Regions from separate parts of the Streptomyces sp. NBC_00557 genome, predicted to be linked through region 1. Evidence: predicted binding sites of a transcription regulator. Region 1 holds the regulator's gene; each other region holds the start of a gene.

What was found. Region 1 encodes HspR, which represses chaperone genes until heat shock. Its sites were predicted from a motif close to TTGAGNNNNNNNNNCTCAA; they were not measured.
Region 2: lon (endopeptidase La) is a predicted target of HspR. The motif match lies at 1,311-1,329, and genes of this name have one in related genera.
Region 3: dnaK (molecular chaperone DnaK) is a predicted target of HspR. The motif match lies at 1,571-1,589, and genes of this name have one in related genera.

What each region holds. Positions count from the first base shown of each region.
Region 1 covers NZ_CP107796.1:3,852,278-3,854,543, reverse strand. The annotation lists gene dnaJ (molecular chaperone DnaJ) at 1-844, shown strand, start outside; gene OG956_RS16510 (heat shock protein transcriptional repressor HspR) at 850-1,302, shown strand; gene OG956_RS16505 (fibronectin type III domain-containing protein) at 1,367-2,266, opposite strand, start outside.
Region 2 covers NZ_CP107796.1:2,755,684-2,757,949, reverse strand. The annotation lists gene OG956_RS11385 (spermidine synthase) at 1-165, opposite strand, end outside; gene OG956_RS11380 (rhomboid-like protein) at 365-1,186, shown strand; gene lon (endopeptidase La) at 1,352-2,266, shown strand, end outside.
Region 3 covers NZ_CP107796.1:325,805-328,070, reverse strand. The annotation lists gene dnaK (molecular chaperone DnaK) at 1-1,398, opposite strand, end outside; gene OG956_RS01520 (hypothetical protein) at 1,730-2,266, shown strand, end outside.

The DNA.
Region 1 (2,266 bases):
GGGCGGCTTCGGCGGCGGACTCGGTGACGTCTTCGGGGGCCTGTTCAACCGCGGCGGCGCCGCGGGCACGCGGACCCAGCCCCGGCGCGGCCAGGACATCGAGTCCGAGGTCACGCTGAGCTTCACGGAGGCCATCGAGGGCGCCACGGTGCCGCTGCGGATGTCCTCCCAGGCGCCCTGCAAGGCCTGCTCGGGCACCGGCGACAAGAACGGCACGCCGCGCGTGTGCCCGACCTGCGTCGGCACCGGGCAGGTCGCCCGGGGCTCGGGCGGCGGCTTCTCGCTCACCGATCCCTGCCCCGACTGCAAGGGCCGCGGCCTGATCGCCGAGCACCCCTGCATGGAGTGCAAGGGCAGCGGCCGGGCGAAGTCGTCCCGGACGATGCAGGTCCGCATCCCGGCCGGGGTGACCGACGGGCAGCGCATCCGGCTGCGCGGCAAGGGCGCGCCCGGCGAGCGGGGCGGACCGGCGGGCGACCTGTACGTGGTCGTGCACGTCGGCACGCACCCGGTGTTCGGCCGCAAGGGCGACAACCTCACCGTCACCGTGCCGGTGACGTTCCCCGAGGCGGCCCTCGGCGGCGAGGTCCGGGTGCCGACCCTCGGCGGACCGCCCGTCACCCTGAAACTTCCGCCCGGCACGCCCAACGGCCGTACCATGCGCGCCCGGGGCAAGGGCGCGCTCCGCAAGGACGGCACCCGCGGCGACCTCCTGGTCACCGTCGAGGTGCGTGTGCCCAAGGACCTGTCGGGGAAGGCTCGTGACGCGCTCGAGGCGTATCGCGAGGCGACCGCGGGCGAGGACCCGCGGGCGGAGCTGTTCGAGGCCGCGAAGGGAGACTGAGAGAGATGGACGGCCGTCGACGTAACCCGTATGAACTGACCGAGGAGACCCCGGTCTACGTCATCTCGGTGGCGGCCCAGCTCTCCGGACTCCACCCGCAGACGCTGCGCCAGTACGACCGCCTGGGCCTGGTCTCGCCGGACCGCACCGCGGGCCGGGGCCGCCGCTACTCGGCCCGCGACATCGAACTGCTCCGCCAGGTGCAGCAGTTGTCGCAGGACGAGGGCATCAACCTGGCCGGCATCAAGCGCATCATCGAACTGGAGAACCAGGTCGCCGCCCTCCAGTCCCGCGTGGCGGAGCTGGAGGCGGCCCTGGACGGCGCGGCGGCCGCGATGCAGCAGCGCGAGGCCGCCGTCCACGCCTCCTACCGGCGCGACCTGGTGCCGTACCAGGAGGTCCAGCAGACCAGCGCGCTGGTGGTGTGGCGGCCCAAGCGCCAGCAGCAACAGGACTGAGGCAGCAGGACTGAGTGGAACAGGGTGAAGGGGCCCGCGGTCGCCCGCGGGCCCCTTCACCGTGTCAGGACGCGCTCGGCGGGGTGATGGTGTAGTCGGTGTCGGCGAAGGACTCGGTGCCGTCCGCCCGGACGAGGGAGATCATGTAGTACACGGTCGTGCCGGCCGGGGCGTCGGTGTCCGTCCAGAACCAGCCGTCCCGGCTCTTGGCCACCGGGGCCTCGGTCAGCCGGACGAACCGCTCCTCGGCGTGGTTCCAGCGGTAGACGTGGAAGCCGGTCACCGAGGAGGTGTCCTCGTAGGGGCACCACGGTTCCACCCTGATCCCGCCGGTGGTCCTCCAGGTCGTCGTCTGGCAGCCCGCCGTGTCGGGCGGGACCGAGGTGGGCCGCAGGTCGAGCGCGGTCACCGGGACGGAGGCGACCGGCACGCTCCAGTCCTCGACGTCCGGATCGTCCTGGTAGGTCAGGGAGTTGCCGTAGACGTCCACGGCCACGACGAACAGGCGGTACGACGTGCCGTCGGCCGGCCAGGGCAGCAGGGTCTGCGTCGCCGAGGCGTCCGCCTTCCCCAGGTACTCGGGGTCGTGGGCCTCGTCCTGCTGCTGGTAGAGGGCGTAGGACGCGAGGTCCGGGGCCGTGCTGGGCTGCCAGGACAGGCGGATGCCGTACTCGAGGGGCTCGGCGGCGAGGCCGGTGACGGCCGGGGGCGGGGTCTCGTCGCCGGGCCGGACGGCGGTGACCTCGGCGGAGGGCACCGACCAGCGCCCGGCCGAGTCCTTGCGGAGCACCGTGTAGTGGTACGCGGTGCCGCGGCGGCCGGAGTAGTCGGTGCAGGCGCGCTCGGTGTCGCCGGCGGCGTCGGTGGCGCTCGTGGGCGAGCCGCAGGTGAGGGTCTTCCAGTCCCGGGAGCCGTCGGCGTGGTCCTCGGAGCGGCGCACCAGGTAGTCGGCGGTGCCGGCGGG
Region 2 (2,266 bases), 1.1 Mb from region 1:
CGCGGCGTCGACCAGCAGCCGCTCCGAGCGCCCGTCGGAGGTGTCCATGAGGAAGCAGCCGTTGGCGATGATCTGCAGCAGCCCTCCGTGCCGGCGCAGCACCACCTCGCCGTAGGGGCCGTCGCGCCGGTCGAGGACCACGGGGGAGTCGTACACGGCAGTCATGACCCCCATCCTGCTTGAACACACCGTGGCCGGCACGGGAATTACCGGGGGCGTACTGATGTGCCCCCCGGGGAGCGGGAGCGCGGACGCGGCCGGAACGTAGGAGGTTGCTGTGAATCGGCTCTCGCGTGGCGTCGGTCATAGACAGCGGCCTCGAGGAGCGCCAAGGGTTGACCCGGACGGAAGGAGTGCCGCGAACGTGGAACGGACCGCGACGGGCCCCGCGACGGCCGCGTCCCCGCCCCCGGCGGGCGCGCCCCTCCCCGGCGGCTCCGCCGCCGCCCCGGTCCCCGTGATCGCGGACCTCCTGGACGGGATGCCGCGCCAGCGGGACGCCCCGGCTCCCGCTCCCCGGCCCGCCGCCCCGGCCGAGGCGGCCCCGGCCGTGCCGCTGCGGCTTCCGTGTCCCCGGCTGTGGCGCCTGCTGCCCACCTCCGCCGGCACCCCGTTCACCTTCGGCTACGCGGCCCTGCTGGCCCTCACCTCCGTCGTCGCCGCCGACGCCGACCCCGCCGTGGTGCACGCCCTCTACCAGGCCTCCAGTACGGACGTGGCCCACCTGGTGCGCTCTCCGGCGGTCGTGCTGCTGGCGAGCGCGCTGTGGATCGCGGGCGGGGTGCTGTCGCCGTTCGCGCTCGCGTTCGTGCTGGTCCTCACGGCGCTGGAGCGGCGGATCGGCGGCGCGAGAGCCGCCTGCGTCTTCCTCGGCGGGCACGTCCTGGCCACGCTCGCCACCGAGGTTCCCGTGGGCCTGGCCGTCCTGGCCGGCCATCTGCCGGCCACCTCGCTGCACCGCCTGGACTACGGCATCAGCTTCGGCGTCGCCGCCGGCATCGGCGCCCTGTCCGGCCTCCTGCGCCCCTGGCTCGGCCTGCCCCTCCTCGCCCTGACGGCCGCCGAGCTGGTGAGCGACCTGGTCGCCTTCCAGGACCCGATGACGAACTGGGGCCATCTGATCGCGCTGGCGACAGGGGTGGCGAGCCGGCCCCTCGTACGCCGGTGGGCGCAGGCGCCCCGATAGGGCGCGGGAAACTCCGCGAACAACCCCACCGCATCCGCGAACGCGCCTTCCCGGGCACCCGCTTGGGCGAGTCTGATCGCTCACAGCGAACAAAGGCGGGGAACACCAGCACGCCCCCCAGCGGTTGAGTCGGTACAGCTCAACTTGACTGCCGAAGGGGAGATCATGGCTGCTGAGTCACCGGCGTTCACGCTCGTCCTGCCCGTGCTGCCCTTGGACGACGAGGTCGTGCTGCCCGGCATGGTGGTTCCGCTGGACCTGAGCGACGCCGAGGTGCGGGCCGCGGTGGAGGCCGCGCAGGCCGCCGCCCGGTCGGAACCGGGCAAGCCCAGGGTGCTGCTGGTGCCCCGGATCGACGGCACGTACGCCAAGACGGGTGTGCTGGGCACGGTCGAGCAGGTCGGCCGGCTGGCCGACGGCGACCCGGGGGCTCTGATCCGCGGCCGGAGCCGGGTGCGGATCGGCGCGGGCACCACCGGTCCCGGCGCGGCCCTGTGGGTGGAGGGCGCGCGCATCGAGGAGACCGTGCCGGACCCGCTGCCCGGACAGGTCACCGAACTCGTCAAGGAGTACAAGGCGCTCGCCACCGAGTGGCTGAAGAAGCGCGGCGCCTGGCAGGTCGTGGACCGCGTCCAGGCCATCGACGACGTCTCCGCGCTCGCCGACAACTCCGGCTACTCGCCGTTCCTGACCACCGGCCAGAAGGTCGAACTGCTGGAGACCGCCGACCCGGTGGCCCGGCTGAAGCTCGCCACACAGGCGCTCCGCGACCACCTCGCCGAGCAGGAGGTGGCCGAGACCATCGCCAAGGACGTCCAGGAGGGCGTGGACAAGCAGCAGCGCGAGTTCCTCCTCCGCCGCCAGCTGGAGGCCGTCCGCAAGGAACTGCGCGAGCTGAACGGCGAGAAGGACGGCGAGGAGTCCGACGACTACCGCGCCCGCGTCGAGGCCGCCGACCTGCCGGAGAAGGTCCGCGAGGCCGCCCTCAAGGAGGTCGACAAGCTGGAGCGGGCCAGCGACCAGTCCCCGGAGGGCTCCTGGATCCGCACCTGGCTGGACACCGTCCTGGAGATGCCCTGG
Region 3 (2,266 bases), 3.5 Mb from region 1:
GTCCTTGGCGGAGACGTGCATGATGCCGTTGGCGTCGATGTCGAAGGCGACCTCGATCTGCGGCACTCCGCGCGGGGCGGGCGCGATGCCGGTCAGCTCGAACATGCCGAGCTTCTTGTTGTACGCGGCGATCTCCCGTTCGCCCTGGTAGACCTGGATGGTCACCGAGGGCTGGTTGTCCTCGGCGGTGGTGAAGATCTCCGAACGGCGGGTCGGGATCGTGGTGTTGCGCTCGATCAGCTTGGTCATGATGCCGCCCTTGGTCTCGATGCCGAGGGACAGCGGGGTGACGTCGAGCAGCAGGACGTCCTTGACCTCGCCCTTGAGGACACCGGCCTGCAGGCTGGCGCCCATGGCCACGACCTCGTCGGGGTTGACGCCCTTGTGCGGGTCCTTGCCGGTCAGTTCCCGCACCAGCTCGGTGACGGCGGGCATACGCGTGGAGCCGCCCACCAGGATGACGTGGTTGATGTCGGAGACCTTGATCCCGGCGTCCTTGATCGCGTTGTGGAACGGCGCCTTGCAGCGGTCCAGCAGATCCGCCGTGAGCTGCTGGAACTGGGCGCGCGTCAGCTTCTCGTCCAGGTGCAGCGGGCCCTCGGCGGACGCCGTGATGTACGGCAGGTTGATGTTCGTCTCCGTCGAGCTCGACAGCTCGACCTTGGCCCGTTCCGCCGCCTCGCGCAGCCGCTGCACGGCCATCTTGTCCTGGGAGAGATCGATGCCGTAGTTGTTCTTGAAGGTCTTGACCAGGTGGTCGACGATGCGCTGGTCCCAGTCGTCGCCGCCGAGGTGGGTGTCGCCGTTGGTGGCCTTGACCTCGATGACGCCCTCGCCGATCTCCAGCAGCGACACGTCGAAGGTGCCGCCGCCCAGGTCGAAGACGAGGACGGTCTGGTCGTTCTCCTTGTCGAGGCCGTACGCCAGCGCCGCCGCGGTCGGCTCGTTGATGATCCGCAGCACGTTCAGGCCGGCGATCTCACCGGCCTCCTTGGTCGCCTGCCGCTGGGCGTCGTCGAAGTAGGCGGGCACGGTGATCACCGCGTCGGTGACGTCCTCGCCCAGGTGCGCCTCGGCGTCCCGCTTGAGCTTCTGCAGCACGCGCGCGGAGATCTCCTGCGCGGTGTACCGCTTGCCGTCGACGTCGCCGTGCTCCGGGAACCGCCAGTTGTGGTCGCCCATGTGCCGCTTGACCGAGCGCGCGGTGCGCTCCACGTTTGTCACGGCCTGCCGCTTGGCGACCTCGCCGACCAGCACCTCGCCGTTCTTGGCGAACGCCACCACCGAAGGCGTCGTCCGGGCGCCTTCCGCGTTGGTGACCACGGTGGGCTCGCCGCCCTCGAGGACCGAGACCACGGAGTTCGTCGTTCCCAGGTCTATACCGACTGGACGCGCCATCGGGACTCACCCTCCTCGTCTGTGCCCTGTCCGCCGGGGCCCGCCGAGAACGGCACGCCCGGGCGGCGGCCGGGTACCCCCTTGGCGGCGGGCACCTCCATTTTCGGCCACTCGGCCGACCACCGCGAGCTGCCCTTTTCGGTCCGGATTGCCTCACTAAACGAGATAAAACTTGAGTCCAACCTCGTCAAGCCTCGGGGCGGACGAGGTCGGCCGAGGAGGGCGGGCCCCCATCGTGTGGAGGCCGACCGATGAGGGCGGCCTCCCCATCGTGTCCGTTTCATGTCAAGCTGGACGGGTCGCTGTGCCACGGATACCGGGGGGAGCGGATGTGAGCGCGGGACGCCGGCGTCTGGTCCTGCTGCTGGTGACGTTGGGGACCTTCGCCGCCGCGCTGACCGGGCTCTACGCGCTGACGGGTATCTGGCTGACACGTGACGCGGCCGATCGGTGGGCCATCGCCATCGCCTTCGCCGTGGCCGCTTCCGGCGCCGCGGACAAGGCACTCAGCCCGTGGGCCGCCCAGGCCCCGCACGACGCCTCCGCGGATCGGGGCAACGGCCGGCCGGCCGCGTCCACGGCGCCTTCGAGCACCGATCCGCCGGGCCGCCGCGACACGGACACGGACGGCGCCCGGCCGGATCCCTCCATGACCTCGCGCGATCCTGCGAGCCCTCCGCCGGAGCCGCCCGGCGGGCGGCGGTGGCCGACCCGGGAGCGTGTGACGACGGCCCTGGTGTCGGCGGCCGTCACGGCCGCGGTGTGCGCAGTGGTCTACGGGGCACTGGCACCCGGGACCGGCCACGCCCGCGCGGCATCCACCACGACCGCCTCCAGGGCACGCCCGTCCGGCACCGGGACGACGACT